DNA from 2 places in the Streptomyces sp. NBC_00045 genome. Region 2 is predicted to be linked to the other one. Evidence: riboswitches for the same ligand, from Rfam matches in the RefSeq annotation. Region 2 holds a riboswitch; the other holds the start of a gene.
The links. A riboswitch is a leader RNA that binds a small molecule or an ion and turns the genes downstream of it on or off. The one in region 2 is predicted to bind S-adenosylmethionine.

Region 1: linked by a shared signal. The riboswitch ahead of thrC (threonine synthase) and the one ahead of OHA65_RS11630 (aminotransferase class V-fold PLP-dependent enzyme) in region 2 are both predicted to bind S-adenosylmethionine.

Annotation. Positions count from the first base shown of each region.
Region 1 is NZ_CP108271.1:3,732,883-3,741,544, forward strand. It holds gene OHA65_RS17325 (hypothetical protein) at 1-5, shown strand, start outside; gene OHA65_RS17330 (phosphoribosylanthranilate isomerase) at 30-629, opposite strand; gene OHA65_RS17335 (Uma2 family endonuclease) at 767-1,339, shown strand; gene groL (chaperonin GroEL) at 1,422-3,044, opposite strand; gene OHA65_RS17345 (cold-shock protein) at 3,379-3,582, opposite strand; gene OHA65_RS17350 (MoaD/ThiS family protein) at 3,965-4,243, opposite strand; gene thrC (threonine synthase) at 4,282-5,556, opposite strand; SAM riboswitch class I at 5,574-5,723, opposite strand; gene OHA65_RS17360 (glucosyl-3-phosphoglycerate synthase) at 5,919-6,896, shown strand; gene OHA65_RS17365 (trehalose-6-phosphate synthase) at 6,942-8,408, shown strand; gene otsB (trehalose-phosphatase) at 8,567-8,662, opposite strand, start outside.
Region 2 is NZ_CP108271.1:2,458,581-2,467,242, reverse strand. It holds gene OHA65_RS11640 (cytochrome bc complex cytochrome b subunit) at 1-152, shown strand, start outside; gene trpD (anthranilate phosphoribosyltransferase) at 318-1,382, shown strand; SAM riboswitch class IV at 1,638-1,754, shown strand; gene OHA65_RS11630 (aminotransferase class V-fold PLP-dependent enzyme) at 1,986-3,404, shown strand; gene OHA65_RS11625 (Lrp/AsnC family transcriptional regulator) at 4,010-4,291, opposite strand; gene OHA65_RS11620 (rhomboid family intramembrane serine protease) at 4,288-5,010, opposite strand; gene OHA65_RS11615 (hypothetical protein) at 5,138-5,377, shown strand; gene OHA65_RS11610 (NYN domain-containing protein) at 5,417-6,781, shown strand; gene OHA65_RS11605 (NlpC/P60 family protein) at 7,040-8,080, shown strand; gene OHA65_RS11600 (NlpC/P60 family protein) at 8,326-8,662, shown strand, end outside.

The sequences.
Region 1 (8,662 bases), 1.3 Mb from region 2:
ACTGACCCGACAGCCGTCGCCCGGCGGTACTAGCGCCGGGCGGCCTCGATGAAGGAGCGGATGAGGTCGCGGGACTTCACCCCCCGGGCGCTCTCCACCCCGCTGGACACGTCCACGCCCCAGGCGCCGGTGGTTTCCACGGCCTCCCGGACGTTGCCCGGGGTGAGCCCGCCGGCCAGCAGCCAGTGGCCCTCGGGGGCTGCGAACTCGTCCGACCCCCAGTTCCACGGCTTGCCGGAGCCGGGGTCCGGCGCGTCGATCAGCAGCAGGTCCTCCCCGTACTCCCCGCAGCGCCCGACGTGCTGGGCGGTGGCCCGCAGCAGGGTCCGGCCTTCGGCGCGCAGCGCCTCGTAGTACTCCGGGCCCTCGTCGCCGTGCAGCTGCACTCCCCGTACGCCGCTCTCCTCGGTCAGCCGCCGCACCTCGTCGACCGGCTGCCCCCGGAACACCCCGACGGTGAGGACCCCGGCCGGGACCCGGGCGGCGAGCTCCCGCGCCGTGGCGGCGTCGACGGTTCGGGGGCTCCCCGGCGCGAAGACGAACCCGACGGCGTCGGCCCCGGCGGCCACGGCCGTGTCGACGTCGTGCGCGGTCTTCAGGCCGCAGATCTTGACGAAGAGATCGCTCATACCTCCAGTCAACCAAAGGCACCCGATCGGCGGTGATCCGTCTCGGGGACCGGGCGGGTCCGCCCGCCCGCCACCAGCCTGGAACGAGCATCACAGCCAGTGCGCAGCACGCCACGCGGAAGGCGACGGTGACGATCATGACCGAGCGGGCCACACCGATGGAACACGCGGCGCCGCCGGCGTTCGAGACGCTCCTGCGCACCGTTGCGGAGATGGACACGCCAGACGGCTTCAAGGCCGAGCTCATCCGGGGGAAGATCATCGTCTCGCCGTGGTCCAAGCTGCGCTACGTGCGCCCCATGCGGGCACTTCGCCGTCAGTTGGAGGCGCACTCCCCGGACGGCCACATCGTCGACACCACGCCGGTCCTCTTCCGGTTCCCGGCGGCGGCTCGCGCCCATGGCCCTGATCTCTATGTGGCGGACGAAGCCGCGTTCGAAGAGGAGGGCCGCCACGCCGACGGGGCCGCGCTCTCCCTGGTGGCCGAGTTCACCTCTGTGTCCACGAAGGACGTGGACTGGCGCGAGAAGCTGGACGTCTACGGACAGCTCGTCCCTATCTACCTCGTCATCGACGTGCAGGCGTCCGAGATCACCTGCTTCTCGGACCACTCCCCACACGGGTACCAGTTCCGCAAGACGGTGCCCTTCGGTGCGGCCCTGCCCGTCCCGGACCCGTTCGGCTTCGACGTCGACAGTTCGGGCTTCTAGGACACCCACAAACGACCGAGGGCGGCACCCCCGTACGGGAGTACCGCCCTCGGTCGAGAACAGCCGATCAGCGCGGGGCCGATCAGAAGTCCATGTCACCGCCCGGCATGCCGCCCGGCGCGCCCGCGCCGGCCTTCTCCGGCTTGTCGGCGATGACGGCCTCGGTCGTCAGGAACAGCGCGGCGATGGACGCGGCGTTCTGCAGAGCGGAGCGCGTGACCTTCGCCGGGTCGATGATGCCCTCGGCGATCATGTCCACGTACTCGCCGGTCGCGGCGTTCAGGCCCCAGCCGACGGTCAGGTTGCGGACCTTCTCCACGACGACGCCACCCTCAAGACCACCGTTGACGGCGATCTGCTTGAGCGGAGCCTCCAGGGCGAGCTTCACGGCGTTGGCGCCGGTCGCCTCGTCACCCGACAGGTCGAGCTTCTCGAAGACCGCGGAGGCCTGGAGCAGGGCCACGCCACCACCGGCGACGATGCCCTCCTCGACGGCAGCCTTCGCGTTGCGGACGGCGTCCTCGATGCGGTGCTTGCGCTCCTTGAGCTCCACCTCGGTCGCGGCACCGGCCTTGATGACGGCCACGCCGCCGGCCAGCTTCGCGAGGCGCTCCTGGAGCTTCTCGCGGTCGTAGTCCGAGTCGGAGTTCTCGATCTCGGCACGGATCTGGTTGACGCGACCCTGGACCTGGTCGCTGTCACCGGCGCCGTCGACGATCGTGGTCTCGTCCTTGGAGATGACGACCTTGCGGGCGCGGCCGAGCAGGTCGAGGCCCGCGTTCTCCAGCTTGAGGCCGACCTCCTCGGAGATGACCGTGCCGCCCGTGAGGATGGCGATGTCACCGAGCATGGCCTTGCGGCGGTCGCCGAAGCCCGGGGCCTTGACGGCCACGGACTTGAAGGTGCCGCGGATCTTGTTGACGACCAGGGTCGACAGGGCCTCGCCCTCGACGTCCTCGGCGATGATCAGCAGCGGCTTGCCGGACTGCATGACCTTCTCAAGCAGCGGAAGGAGGTCCTTCACGTTGCCGATCTTGGAGTTGACGATGAGGATGTACGGGTCGTCCAGGGACGCCTCCATACGCTCCATGTCGGTGGCGAAGTACGCCGAGATGTAGCCCTTGTCGAAGCGCATGCCCTCGGTGAGCTCCAGCTCCAGACCGAAGGTCTGGGACTCCTCGACGGTGATGACGCCTTCCTTGCCGACCTTGTCCATGGCCTCGGCGATGAGCTCGCCGATCTGGGTGTCAGCGGCGGAGATGGAGGCCGTAGAAGCGATCTGCTCCTTGGTCTCGACATCCTTCGCCTGCTCCAGCAGGGCGCCGGAGACGGCCTCGACGGCCTTCTCGATGCCACGCTTGAGGGCCATCGGGTTGGCGCCGGCGGCCACGTTGCGCAGGCCCTCGCGTACGAGCGCCTGGGCGAGCACGGTGGCGGTGGTCGTACCGTCGCCGGCGACGTCGTCCGTCTTCTTGGCGACTTCCTTGACCAGCTCGGCGCCGATCTTCTCGTACGGGTCCTCGAGCTCGATCTCCTTGGCGATGGAAACACCATCGTTGGTGATCGTGGGGGCGCCCCACTTCTTCTCAAGGACGACGTTGCGACCCTTGGGGCCAAGGGTGACCTTGACGGCGTCGGCGAGCTGGTTCATACCGCGCTCAAGGCCGCGCCGGGCCTCCTCGTCGAACGCAATGATCTTGGCCATCTGAAGTGGTCCTCCAGGACTGGGGTTCCCCCTGCGCCGCCGGCGTGGGGGGAGGGTTGGATTGCTCCGGACCGCGCCCGCGCCCGCGACGGACGGCCTGCGTGCCCGGCGGTTCCTTCCCGCCGGACCCTGCGGGCCTCACCGACCCGGTCCTGTGTAGTAGCACTCTCAGCACGAGAGTGCTAACGCCAATGATTAGCACTCGACCCCCTTGAGTGCAAGCGGCTTCCACGAAGCCCGGCCCGGCGCGGTGCGGGCAGCACGAAGGGCCCGCATCCCTCCTCAAGGATGCGGACCCTTCGTGCGTATGCGTCGGTGGTCGATCGCGCCGGGACTAGACGGCGAGCTTGACCATGTCCGCCTGCGGACCCTTCTGGCCCTGCGAGATCTCGAACTCGACCCGCTGACCCTCTTCAAGGGTGCGGTACCCGTCCATCTGGATGGCGCTGTAGTGGACGAACACATCCGCACCACCGTCGACCGCGATGAAGCCGTAGCCCTTCTCCGCGTTGAACCACTTGACGGTGCCCTGAGCCATGCCTAACTCCCCTATTACTGGCCCTTGCGCGGGACCGCACTTCGCGGTCCCGGGTCAGAACTTGCGCCGGAACGCCTCGACCGGGGCTGAATGTATCTGCACCGCTGCTGTCTGCAACAGGTCAATCCGACGAGAAATCTGGACACGGGGATACATTGAAATAAAGTGAAAAGTTGGCATATTCCCGGGCAACTCGGACCCGGCATATCTCGCCAAAGCCCCATACCGCACTTGCACATTGACTCAATGTCAACCCTCACGCGACTCGCTCATATGCAGCGGGCAAGTCCAGCGGAGGGGACTTCCCCAACCTTACCGCGCCCAACCAAGCAGAATTACCCCCTCCGCTTTTACCGGAGGGGGTAATTCAGGGGTTGTTGCGTCAGCAGCCGCCCGCGACGGCGGGAATGATCGAGACACCGGCGCCGTCCGGCGTCACCGCGTCCAGACCGCCCTCGAAGCGCACGTCGTCGTCGTTGACGTAGACGTTCACGAACCGGCGCAGCTTGCCCTGGTCGTCCAGGACGCGCGCGGCGATGCCCGGGTGGTTCACCTCAAGGGAGGCGATGACCTCGGAGAGGGTCGCGCCCTCGGCCGTGACCTCGGCCTGGCCGCCGGTGTAGGTGCGCAGGATGGTGGGGATGCGGACGTTGACGCTCATGGCGCTACTGCCTTTCCGGGTACGAGGGGGATCGGGGATCAGGCCAGGCCGGCGGCGCGGAACGCGTCCAGGCTCGGGCGGATGGTGGCGGTCTGCCCGCTGTCCGCGGCCACCGCCTCCAGGGTCTTGAGGCCGTCACCGGTGTTCAGGACCACCGTGGTCAGCGCCGGGTCGAGCTGGCCGTTCTCGATGAGCTTCTTGGTCACGCCGACGGTCACGCCGCCCGCGGTCTCGGCGAAGATGCCCTCGGCCTGCGCGAGGATCTTGATGGCCTCGACGACCTGCTCGTCGGTGACGTCCTCGACGTAGCCGCCGGTGCGGCGGGCGATGTCCAGGACGTACGGGCCGTCGGCCGGGTTGCCGATGGCGAGCGACTTGGCGATGGTGTTCGGCTTCTGCGGGCGGACCACGTCGTGGCCGGCCTTGAAGGCGGTCGACACCGGGGAGCAGCCCTCGGCCTGGGCGCCGAAGATCTTGTACGGCTTGTCCTCGACCAGCCCGAGCTTGATCAGCTCCTGCAGACCCTTGTCGATCTTCGTCAGCTGCGAGCCGGACGCGATCGGGATCACGATCTGGTCGGGCAGCTGCCAGCCGAGCTGCTCGCAGATCTCGTAGGCGAGGGTCTTGGAACCCTCGCCGTAGTAGGGGCGCAGGTTGACGTTGACGAAGCCCCAGCCCTCGCCCAGCGGGTCGCCGATGAGCTCGGAGCAGAAGCGGTTGACGTCGTCGTAGTTGCCTTCGATGCCGACCAGGTCGCCGCCGTACACACCGGCCATGACGACCTTGCCCTGCTCCAGGTCGTGCGGGATGAACACGCAGGAGCGGAAGCCGGCCCGGGCGGCCGCGGCGCCGACGGCGCCGGCCAGGTTGCCGGTGGAGGAGCAGGACAGGGTGGTGAAGCCGAAGGCGCGGGCGGCCTCGACGGCGATGGCCACGACGCGGTCCTTGAAGGAGTGCGTCGGGTTGCCGGAGTCGTCCTTGACGTAGAGCTTCCCGGTGATGCCGAGCTCCTTGGCCAGGTTGGCCGCGTCCACGAGCTTGGTGAAGCCGGGGTTCAGGCTGGGCTTGGCGGCCACGTCAGCGGGGACGGGCAGCAGCGGGGCGTAGCGCCAGATGTTGTTCGGGCCGGCCTCGATCGCGGCGCGCAGGGCTTCGGGGTCGCCGGTGGGCAGGTCGTAGGCGACTTCCAGCGGACCGAAACACTCGACGCAGGCGAAGATGGGTCCGAGTTCGAAACGGGTACCGCACTCACGACACGAGAGGCCGGTGGCAGGTCCGAGATCGACAGAGGTGGCAACAGTCTGTGCAGCCATGATGGCGAGGCCCTTTCTCCTCATCTTCCCCATGGCGCACTTCGCCATGAGACGGAATTGGCACCTTCCCTAGCCGGGGACCTCGCTGCTGCAAGCAAGCGCGAGAACCGACTGGAGGGTTGCCGGGGCTTCAACGGGCCGTGTCCCTCTGCCCCTCTGGATGAGCGGTATGGCACCGGGTTCGCGCGCTCCATGGCGCGTCCGGGCGTTTGTGCGCGGGACCCCCGGCATGCGGTGGTCCTTCGCGTTGTTCAAGACTGTAACTGAAGGTCCGGGTGGTTGAGACAGCCGTCCGAACCGCGAGATGGATCACTTTTCGGCTGAAAATGCCGAGCGTCAACGATTACCGAGGAGTGCCGAACGTGCTGGAAGAGGTGGAGCGCTGGTTTGCGGACCGCTCCTGGTCCGCGGCCGACCGACCGCTCGACCAGCTGCTTTCCGCCAAACGGGCGGCAGGCGCCACGGTCAGCGTCGTCCTGCCCGCGCTCGACGAGGAAGAGACGGTCGGCGCCATCGTCGAGGTGATCCGGCGCGATCTGATCGACGGGCCGGCGGGGCCGCTCGTCGACGAACTCGTCGTGATCGACTCGGGCTCCACCGACCGGACCGCCGAAGTGGCCGCGAAGGCCGGCGCCCGGGTGGTGCACCGCGACGACATCCTGCCGCGGATCCCGGCCCTGCCCGGCAAGGGCGAGGTCTTGTGGCGCTCGCTGCTGGTGACCAGCGGCGACATCGTCTGCTTCGTGGACGCCGACCTGCGGGACTTCTCGTCCACGTTCGTGTCCGGGATCGTCGGCCCGCTGCTGACGGAGCCGGACGTCGAGTTCGTCAAGGCGATGTACGACCGCCCCTTCGGCGCCGACGCCGACGGGCCCGCCCCCGGCAAAGCCCCTGCCCAGGGGGGTCGGGTGACCGAGCTGGTCGCCCGGCCGCTGCTCAACCTCCACTGGCCGCAGCTGGCCGGGTTCGTCCAGCCGCTGGGCGGTGAGTACGCCGTGCGGCGCACCCTGCTGGAACGTTTGCCCTTCCCCGTCGGGTACGGCGTCGAGCTGGGCCTGCTGGTCGACGCGCTGCACACCGTCGGACTGGACGCGCTGGCCCAGGTGGACGTGGGCGTACGGCTCCACCGCCATCAGGACGGCCGGGCGCTGGGCCGCATGGCCGCGGCGATCTACCGGACGGCGCAGCTGCGGCTCTCGCGCGGGCACCTCGTACGCCCCGAGTTGACGCAGTTCGAGCGCGGGCCGAACGGGTTCGTGCCGCGGACGTACGCCGTGGACACCGAGGAGCGGCCGCCGATGGCCGAGGTCAAGGAGTACTCCGGCCGCAGGGTGGCGTGAGGGAACTGACGTTTGAGCGGGCGGGCCCCGGGCTAGGTTCGCGGCATGGCTTCCCAGGTACTCGTTGCAGCGAACCGCGGCCCCCTCTCCTACCAACTCGGCGAAGACGACACCCTCACGGCCCGGCGCGGCGGCGGCGGCCTCGTCTCCGGCCTCTCCGCCGCCCTGGCCCGACAGCCGGAGGCCCTGTGGATCTGCGCGGCGCTGTCGGAGGCGGACCGGGAGGCGGTCCGGCGGGGCGTCTGCGAGCCCGGCGTCCGGATGCTGGACATCGATCCCACGACGTACGACGACGCGTACAACGGCATCGCGAACTCGGTGCTGTGGTTCACCCACCACCACCTGTACGACGTCCCGCGCGAGCCGGTCTTCGACGCCCGGTTCCGGCAGCAATGGGACTCGTACGCGGCGTACAACCGGGCCTTCGCCGAGGCCCTGGCCGAAGAGGCCGCCGAGGGGGCGTGCGTCCTGGTGCAGGACTACCACCTGGCGCTGGTCCCGGGGCAGTTGCGCGAGCTGCGGCCCGACCTGCGCATCGCGCACTTCACGCACACGCCGTGGGCCTCGCGGGAGTTCCTCGACATGCTGCCGGACGACGTGCGCGGACAGCTCGTGTGGGGGATGCTCGGCGCGGACCAGCTGGGCTTCCACACCTGGCGCTGGTCGGCGGAGTTCATCGCCGGGGCGGACCGGGACGACGCGGTCGGCATCGCGCAGCCGCACCTGCCCGGCGGCTCCCCGGAGCGCGGGGTGTGGCACCACAGGGCCGCCGCCGACGGGTCCGGGTACGGTCCGCGGCGCTTCACGGAGGTGCGGCAGTACGCCCTGGGCGTCGACGCGGACGACCTGCGCGCGCTCGCGCACCGGCCGGTGGTGGACGACAAGCTGGCCGCCCTGCGGGCCGACGTCGGCGGCCGGGCGACCATCGTCCGCGTGGACCGCACCGAGCTCTCGAAGAACATCCTGCGCGGGCTGCTGGCCTACCGGGAGCTACTGACCGCGCACCCCGAGTGGCGGGACCGGGTGGTCCACCTGGCCTCGGCGTACCCGTCGCGACAGGACCTGGAGGTCTACCGCGCGTACACGCAGTCGGTGCGGGAGCTGGCGCAGGAGATCAACGCGGAGTTCGGGACGGCCGACTGGCAGCCGGTGCTGGTGTCCGTCGAGGACGACTTCGCGCGCTCGCTGGCCGCGTACCGGCTGGCGGACGTGGCGCTGGTCAACCCGGTGCGGGACGGGATGAACCTGGTGGCGAAGGAGATCCCGGTGGTGTCGGAGGCGGGGTGTGCGCTGGTGCTGTCGTCGGGGGCGGGGGCGTACGAGGAACTCCGCGAGGACGCGCTGACGGTGAACCCGTACGACGTGTCGGCGACGGCGCAGGCGTTGCACGCGGCGCTGTTGATGCCGGCGGGTGAGCGGCTGGAGCGCACGAAGCGGCTGGCGGCCGCGGCCACGGCGCTCCCGCCGACGGACTGGTTCACGGCCCAGCTGTCCGCTCTCCGCGGGGAGTAACGGCCCCCGCTGCGCGGGGCTCTTTCCCCACCCCGCCCCTTCCCGAAACTGGGGCTCCGCCCCAGACCCCGCGCCTCAAACGCCGGCGGAGCTGCTTTTCAGCCCCGCCGGCGTTTGAGGCGCGGGAGCTCGGGGGCAACGGCGCCGCACCCGGTACGTCAGGCGCGGATGGCTCCGGCCAGGGCCGACAGGAAGGCGACCACCTCGGACGGGCCGTTCAGGACGAGGTCCGCGCGGGTGGCGAGTTCGGGGAC
Region 2 (8,662 bases):
CGGTCGACGAGAACGGTGTCGAGCGCAAGGTCGGCCGCATGGAGAAGCTCCGCGCGAAGCTCAGCAAGGGCTTCTACGCCGAGAACAACCAGATTCCGAAGCCCACGGTGGAGGAGTACAAGGAGATCCAGAGCGGCCACGGCCACCACTGATCCCATGAGGGACTGATTCACGCCAGTCCCGGTGTCGCCACGGCAAGAGCCCCGTCCAGTGTCTGGACGGGGCTCTTTGCCGTCCCCGGGGCTGGATAGGCTGATCTCCTTCCCATTCGACGTGGGCCCCGGCATCGGACGGCCGACCAGCAGCAGGAGCGGACCATGAACGTTGTGACCCCGGCAGGCGGCGACAGCGTGGCGGCCCGTGGCTGGCCGGGTCTCCTCGACGCCCTGCTCACCGGCCAGGACCTGCGCGCCGACGAAACGGCCTGGGCCATGGACCGGATCATGCGCGGGGAGGCCACCGACGCCCAGATCGCCGGCTTCGTGGTGGCGCTCCGGGCCAAGGGGGAGACGGTCGCGGAGATCAACGGCCTCGTACGGTCCATGTACGAGCACGCCAACCTGATCGAGGTGCCGGGCCGGACGGTGGACATCGTCGGCACCGGCGGCGACGGGGCCAAGACGGTGAACATCTCGACGATGTCGTCGATCGTGGTGGCCGGCACGGGTGCCAAGGTGGTCAAGCACGGCAACCGGGCCGCGTCCTCCGCGAGCGGGTCCTCGGACGTGCTGGAGAAGCTCGGCGTCAACCTGGACCTCACCCCGGCGCGGGTGGTCGAGGTCGCCGAAGAAGCCGGCATCACCTTCTGCTTCGCGGTGAAGTTCCACCCGGCGCTGCGGCACGTGGCCGCGGCCCGGAAGGAGCTCGGGATCCGGACCACCTTCAACTTCCTCGGCCCGCTGACCAACCCGGCGCGGGTACGGGCGCAGGCCACGGGCGTCGCGGACCCGCGGGTGGCGCCCATCGTGGCGGGCGTGCTGGCGGAGCGCGGCTCCTCGGCGCTGGTGTTCCGAGGCGACGACGGCCTGGACGAGCTGACGACCACGGCCACCTCCCGGGTGTGGTGGGTCCGCGACGGCCGGGTGGACGAGCAGTCGTTCGACCCGCGCGACGTGGGCATCCCCCTGGTCGACGTCTCGGCGCTGCGCGGCGCGGACGCCTCGTACAACGCGGACGTCGCCCGCCGTCTGCTGGCCGGCGAGACCGGGCCGGTCCGTGACGCGGTGCTGTTGAACTCGGCGGCGGCCCTGGTGGCCCTGGACCCGGGCACGGGCTCCCTGGAGGACGAGATCCGCGCCGCGATCGCCCGGGCGGCGCAATCCATTGACTCGGGCGCGGCCAAGGCTGCCCTGGACCGCTGGGTGGCGGCCAGCAACGCGTAGGCGGGGGCCACCGGCTCGCGTTCCCCGGCGGCCGGAGGTCGGCGCAGCCGGTCGATGCCCGGGAGGCCGCCTGCGGCCGAGCGGCGCGAGTGCGGCGTCGGGGGTTGGTGCTCGGGCGCGGCCAAGGCCGCCCTGGACCGCTGGGTGGCGGCGAGCAACGCGTAGGCAGCGCCTGATCTTTTCCGGCCAAGGCCCCGGTCCAGCATGCGGACCGGGGTCTTGCGCGTTGGGGATCATGTGGCAGGATGCTCACCAGGTCACGAGTGACAGCGTTTCGGCCCCGGCTTGCTGTCCGGCAACCCTCCTTCCGTGGCGGGGTGCCCCGGGTGATGACCAGGTCGTAGCCAGAAAGGCCTACGGCAAGCGCGGATCCCTCGACACCAGGGGTCCTGGTCTCCCGAGGAGCTTTTCCGTGAGCAAGCGAATGCGATAGGGCGACTCCGCCCCTCTTCACCCTCCGTGCGGTCCCCAGTCGTCCGCGCGTCGAGGCAATTCCCGTACCACTGGCACATGTGCATCCGCGCTGCCGCGCGCCCGCGCATCCGTGCACCCACGTACGGGCCTTCCGAAGCCATTCCGCCTGTCCTGCCGGGAGATACCGCCATGTCCACGTACCCGAACGCCGTCGCCACCGCGTCCGTCGCGACCCCGCCCGTCGACCCCGCCCGTGCCGAGCCGCTGCCGGTCCTCGGCCGGGACGTGACCGTCCCGCTCGTCATCGGCGGCGAGGTCAGCTACGCGGCCCTCGACTACGCGGCCAGCGCCCCCGCGCTCCAGCGGGTCTGGGACGACGTCGCCGCGTACGCCCCCTACTACGGCAGCGTCCACCGCGGGGCCGGGTACCTCTCGCAGCTCTCCACCGACCTCTTCGAGCAGAGCCGGGCCACCGTCGCCGAGTTCCTCGACTGCCGGCCCGCCGACCAGGTGGTCTTCACCCGCTCCACCACCGACTCCCTGAACCTGCTCGCCGCCGTGCTCCCCGCCGGCTGTCAGGTCTTCGTCTTCGAGACCGAGCACCACGCCTCGCTGCTGCCGTGGGGCGACGCGCAGGTCACGTACCTCAACGCCCCGCGGACCCCGGTGCAGGCCGTCGAGACCCTGGACCGGGCGCTGGCGGACCGCGATCCGCACGGGCCGGCGCTGGTCTGCGTCACCGGCGCGTCCAACGTCACCGGTGAACTGTGGCCGGTGAAGGAACTCGCCGCCGCCGCGCACGCCCACGGCGCGCGGATCGTCCTGGACGCCGCGCAGCTGGCCCCGCACCACCCCGTCTCCGTCCAGGAGCTGGACGTGGACTGGGTCGCCTTCTCCGGGCACAAGCTGTACGCGCCGTTCGGCTCCGGCGTACTGGCCGGCCGCGCGGACTGGCTCCAGCAGGCGCAGCCGTACCTGGCCGGCGGCGGCGCCTCCCGGAAGGTCGCCCGCCGTGAGGACGGCGGCGTCGACGTCGAGTGGCACACCACGGCCGCCCGCCACGAGGCCGGCTCCCCGAACGTCATCGGCGTGTACTCCATCGCCTCCGCCTGCCGGGCGCTGGACGAGGCCGGCTTCGAGAACCTCGTCGCCCGCGAGCGGCACCTCATCGCGAAGGTCCGCGCAGGCCTGGCCGAGGTCCCGCAGGTCAGGATCCTCTCCCTGTTCGGCGACGACGCCCCGCGGGTCGGCGTCATCTCCTTCGTGGTGGACGGTTGGAACAGCTCGCACTTCGCGGCCGCGCTGTCCGCGGAGTACGGGATCGGCGTCCGCGACGGCCTGTTCTGCGCCCACCCGCTGGTCCGCACCCTGCTCGGCAGCGAGCCGCAGGCGCAGGGCGAATGCGGGGCCCCCGAGGCGGCCCCGGGCGAACACCCCCAGACTTCGTCCGGGGGTGCCCCCACGCTGAACGCGATCCGCGTCAGCTTCGGCGCGGGCACCCCGGACGAGCACGTCGAACGGTTCGTGCGCGCGGTGCGCGAGCTGGTTCGGGACGGCGCCAAGTGGCAGTACCGCACGGAGGAGGGTCGCTGCGTCCCGGCCGTCTGACGGGCTGCTCGGCATGACCTACTGGGATCCGCTGCCGACGGTCCGCGCCTGCGCGGAGGGCGAGCCGCTACCCGGCCTCGCGAACTGGGTGCCCGCGTACCAGCCGCCGTGGGGCGGCCGGCCCGAAGCGTGGCGGGAGCGCAACTGGCGCAACGCGCCGGGGCCGTTCTACGGGGCGGCTACCGACACCTGCTGGGTGGGCCGCGAGGTCGCGCCGGCCCACGTCCTGTACGACGACGAGTCCGGCGGGGAGTTCGTCCACCGCCAGCCGTGCACGCCCGAGGAGACGTACCGGGTCATGGCCGCGGCCCGGCAGGACCCGATGGCCGGGTACGAGTGCGACGGCGACGCGCACTGGACCCCGGAGCTGGTCCGGGACCGGTGGCGGGACCGGGGCCGGGACCGCGAGTGGGCCGTGGGCCTGGACCGGAGCCGGTCGGCGTCGGAGCGGGAGGACGAGCGTGAGGCGGCCGGCGGTCCCGCGCGTACCTCGCGCACCTCGACACCGGCCTCGGTGACCACTTGCGGGGCTACCCGTTCTGGCTGCAGGAACGCCGCGTGCCCCGGCCGGGGGAGCGGCTGCCGGAACTGTGAACGGTCGGACGCTACGCGTCCAGGCCGATGGCGAAGGCCGCTTCCAGGTCGTGCTGGGAGTAGGTGCGGAACGCCACGTGCGTGTCCGTCGCCTCCACGCCCGGGATCTTGCTGATGCGGCCGGGGATGATGTCCGCCAGGTTCTCGTGGCGGGCCACGCGCACCAGGGCGATCAGGTCGTACGTCCCCGTGACGGAGTAGACCTCGCTGACGTTCTCCAGCGCGGCGATGGACTCGGCGATCTCGGGGATGCGGTCCACGCTGGTCTTGATGAGCACGATCGCGGTGATCACGGTTGGCTGTCTCCCTCGGTGGCCGTCGCTGGTCGCCTCACTCTAGTCGTACGCCGATAGCGCACCCACGCGTAGACGAAGCCGAGCGAGAAGCCCACCACGTGGGCCAGGTACGCCACCCCCGGGCCGCTCCCCGCGCGGTGCGCCGCCAGCCACTGCAGGCCGAACCAGAACATCAGTACGATCCAGGCCGGGAAGCGCAGCGGCAGGAAGAAGAGGAACGGGAACAGGCTCGTCACCCTGGCCCGCGGGAAGAGGCACAGGAAAGCGCCCAGTACCGCCGAGATCGCGCCGGACGCGCCGACCAGGGTCTGCTCCGAGGCCGCGTTGGCCGCCGCGTACGCCGCCAGCGCCAGGTACCCCGTACAGACGTAGAACGCCAGGAATTCCGGTCGCCCCATCCGCTCCTGCGCCATCACGCCGAAGACGTAGAGGAAGAGCATGTTGCCGAGCAGGTGGAGCCAGCTGCCGTGTACGAACAGCGCGGTGAGCGGAGTGAGCAGCGCCCGCGCGGAGCCGGTGAACAGTTCGTCCGGGACCACTCCCCAGCGCCGGAAGTAAGCGGTCCCCGTCTCCACCAGCCGCTCGCCCGCTCCGTACGAGGGATTCAGGCCCGAAGCCGGACCGAGCAGGAACACCACGCAGCAGCCGGCGATCAGCGCGTGGACGACCACCGGGCCCCGGGCCGCCTCCCGGAGGGCCTGCCACTTTACGATCATGCGATCGAGCATGACCCAAGCGGACCCGCCCGGAGCACCGGCAGGCCGTAGGGTTACGTGCTGCGGTCCGCCGATTGACGCGGACGGCGGCTTTAATTGAAAGAGCTACGAAGGAGAGAGCGGCCTGATGACGGTTCCCCTGCCCACCGACACCACCCGGTGGCGCTGCACCCTGTGCGGCAACCTCACGCGTTTCGACGTCACTCGTTCGTCGAAGGTCGTGGAGTACGTCCACCTGGATCTTGCCGGGGAGCCCAAGGTCGAGGAGCGCGAGGTGGTCAATGAGACCATCGAGTCGGTCCGCTGCCGCTGGTGCAACGCGGTGGACCAGATCGAGCTCGTGGACAGGCCGGGCGCGGACTCCTGACGGAGCCGGGCCCACAGTAGATCACGGTAGGGGTGACGGATTGTGGAGCCAGCAAGCGGCGCTGAGCCGGCCGACGCGGCCGGCGACGCCGCCGAGGTGCTCGACCGCCCGCTGCCGGAAGGCGTGCGGCGCCGGGTCGTCGCGCTCGTCTCGGACGCCTTCGGCGGACTGACGGTCGCGGACCTCCCGGCGCAGCTGCGCCAGTACGCCCGGTTCACCCCGACCCGGCGCGCCAAGTTCGCGGGCAACGCGATGGCCGCGGCAGTGGAGACGGATCCCGTCTTCCGCGGCCGCGTCGCCGAGAAGCTGCGCGAGGCCCAGACCGAGCTGACCGGCGCCCTGGAGTCCGGTGCCCCGCCCGCCGCCGCGGACCCGCTGGACGTGGCGGCCGCCGCGTACGTGCTGCGGCCGGTCGGCTGGGTGAAGCTGGTGGCCGCCGCCGGCGAGGAGGCGCAGCGCGCCGACGCCGAGCGGGTCGGCGAGGAGACCCGGCGCGAACTGGACCGGCTCCGCGAGGAACTGGCGCACGCCCGGGACGTACAGCGCCTCGGCGGCGAGCAGGTGCGGGCCGAGCTGGACGCGGCGCGCAAGGAAGCGGAATCGCTTCATCGCAAGCTGCGCAGCGCCCAGAGCGATGTGAAGCGCGGCGAGGCGGCCCTGCGCAAGGTGACCGCAGAGATCGACGGGATCCGCGGTGAGGCGGCCGCGCAGGTGGCCGCCGCCGAGAGCGAGACCCGGCGCCTGAAGTCCCGCCTCGCCGAGGTGGAGACCGCGCTGGAGACCTCCCGCCGGGCCACCCGCGAGGGACGCAGCGTCGAGGACATGCGGCTGCGGCTGCTGCTGGACACCGTGCTGGACGCGGCCCAGGGGCTGCGCCGCGAGCTGGCGCTGCCGCCGGTGTCGACGCGGCCGGCCGACACCGTGGAGGCGGTGGAGCCGGGCCGGATGACCCCGAAGGACATTGCGGCGCGGGCGCTGTCGGAGACGGATCCGGCGCTGCTGGACCAGTTGTTGGCGCTGCCCCAGGTCCATCTGGTGGTCGACGGCTACAACGTGACGAAGACCGGCTATCCGACGATGCCGTTGGAGAAGCAGCGGCTGCGGCTGCTGGGCGGGCTGTCGATGCTGGCCGCGCAGACCGGCGCGGAGATGACGTGCGTGTTCGACGGCGCGGAACTGGCGGCCCCGGTGCTGCTCGCGCCGCCGCGCGGGGTGCGGGTGCTGTTCTCCAAGCCCGGGGTGACGGCGGACGAGCTGATCCGCCAGCTGGTGCGGGCGGAGCCGCCCGGCCGGCCGGTGGTCGTGGTGTCCACCGACCGCGAGGTGGCCGACGGCGTGGCGAAGGCCGGTGCCCGGCCGGTTGCGTCCGCTTTGTTGCTGAAGCGGCTTTCGCGCGTTTCGTAACTCCTTGCTGGAATGCCCGATTTGGTATGGGCGTCAGGGAACGTACCGTCAAGTGCCCTGTACGGAGCGTGGGCTGTAGGTAAAGAACCTGGTCGGGGAGGAAGTTTTTCCCGACAGGATTTGAACTGATCGCAGCGAGGTCACTAGGGTCACCTCAAACCTTCGTGCGGCAGTTCACTCATTCGGGGTGACGACGGAGGCGCGCTGCCGAGCCTTGCGACCGTCTTCGGCGGCTCCAGGAAAAAGGAGCTCGCGTTCGTGGCGTCCCACCGTCGACCCAAGCCGCCGACCCGCACCCGTGTGAGCGTGCTCACCGCCCTCGCCACTGCGGCCGTCGCCCTCTCCTCCCAGTCGGCCATGGCCGCACCGGACAAGCCGAACAAGGACGAGGTCAAGAGCAAGGTCGACGCCCTCTACGAGGAGTCCGAGCAGGCCACCGAGAAGTTCAACGGGGCCAAAGAGCGCCAGGAAAAGCTGGAGAAGGAGATCTCGCAGCTCCAGGACCGGGTCGCGCGCGGCCAGGACGAGCTCAACAGCCTGCGCAACACCCTCGGTTCGATGGCGACCGCCCAGTACCGCGGCGGCGGCCTCGACCAGTCCGTGCTGCTGCTACTGTCCGCCGACCCGGACGCCTTCCTCGACAAGGCCTCCACGCTCCAGCAGTTGAGCGGCAAGCAGGTCGAGGCGATATCGAAGATCCAGGCCAAGCAGCGCAGCCTCGCGCAGCAGCGCCAGGAGGCCACCGGCAAGCTCGCCGACCTCGAAGCCGTCCGCAAGGAGCTCGCCGAGAAGAAGGCGGCCGCCCAGGCCAAGCTCGCCGACGCCCAGGCCCTCCTCAACACGCTGACCGCGGACGAGCGCAGCCAGCTGAAGAGCGACGCGGCCAAGGACGGCCAGGCCGCCGCGGACGCCGCCGGCGGGGGCGCCAAGCCCGGTGCGGTGAAGGGCTCGGGGCGGGCCGGGGCCGCCCTTGCCGCCGCGCTGACCCAGAAGGGCGACCGCTACCACATGGGCGACACCGGTCCCGACTCGTGGGACTGCTCGGGCCTGACCCAGTGGGCCTACGGCCAGGCCGGCGTCGACATCAGCCGCACGACCTACACGCAGGCCAACGACGGCACGCGCATCGGCATGAGCGAGCTCCAGCCCGGAGACCTGGTCTTCTTCTACGACGACCTGCACCACGTGGGTCTCTACGCGGGCAACGGCCAGGTCTTCCACGCCTCCAACCCGACCGGCGGCGTTCGGTACGAGGCCATGAAGAACATGCCCTTCCAGTTCGGCGTCCGCGTCGGCTGATCCCGCGCTCCCCGGCCCGGGGAGACGTGCCGCACACCGCCCATCCGGGCGAATTCCGCGGCCCCGCTGTGACCACACGCCCCGCCGGTGACCTGCGTCTCCGGCGGGGCGTCGGCGTGCGCGGCCCCCGGCGGTCGTTGGTCGGTTCGTGGTCGCGCGGTTACTGTCTGCCAGCGCGGAGCCCGGCACACGGCCGTCCACGGGGGGCGGACCCGGTCCTGCGCAGCGGAAGGGAGCGGTTCCACGTGGCGTCCCATCGCCGGACCGGGCTCGGCAGCCTCGACCGGAGCACCAAGGTCACCGTCTTCACCGTCGCCGCAACCGCCGCGGTAGCGATGGCGGGCGCGACGGCGAGCGCGGCCCCGGCCCTGCCGCAGGAGCCCCCGGCCGGCACCCGCGCCCAGGTCGACCGGCTCTTCGAGGAGGCCGAACAGGCCACCGAGCGCTACAACAAGGCGGGCGAGCGGGCCGAGGGGCTGCGCACCGAGATCGACCGGGCCCAGGACGCACTGGCCCGCGGCCAGGACCGCATCAACACCATGCGCGGCGTCCTCGGCGCCTTCGCCGGAGCCCAGTACCGCT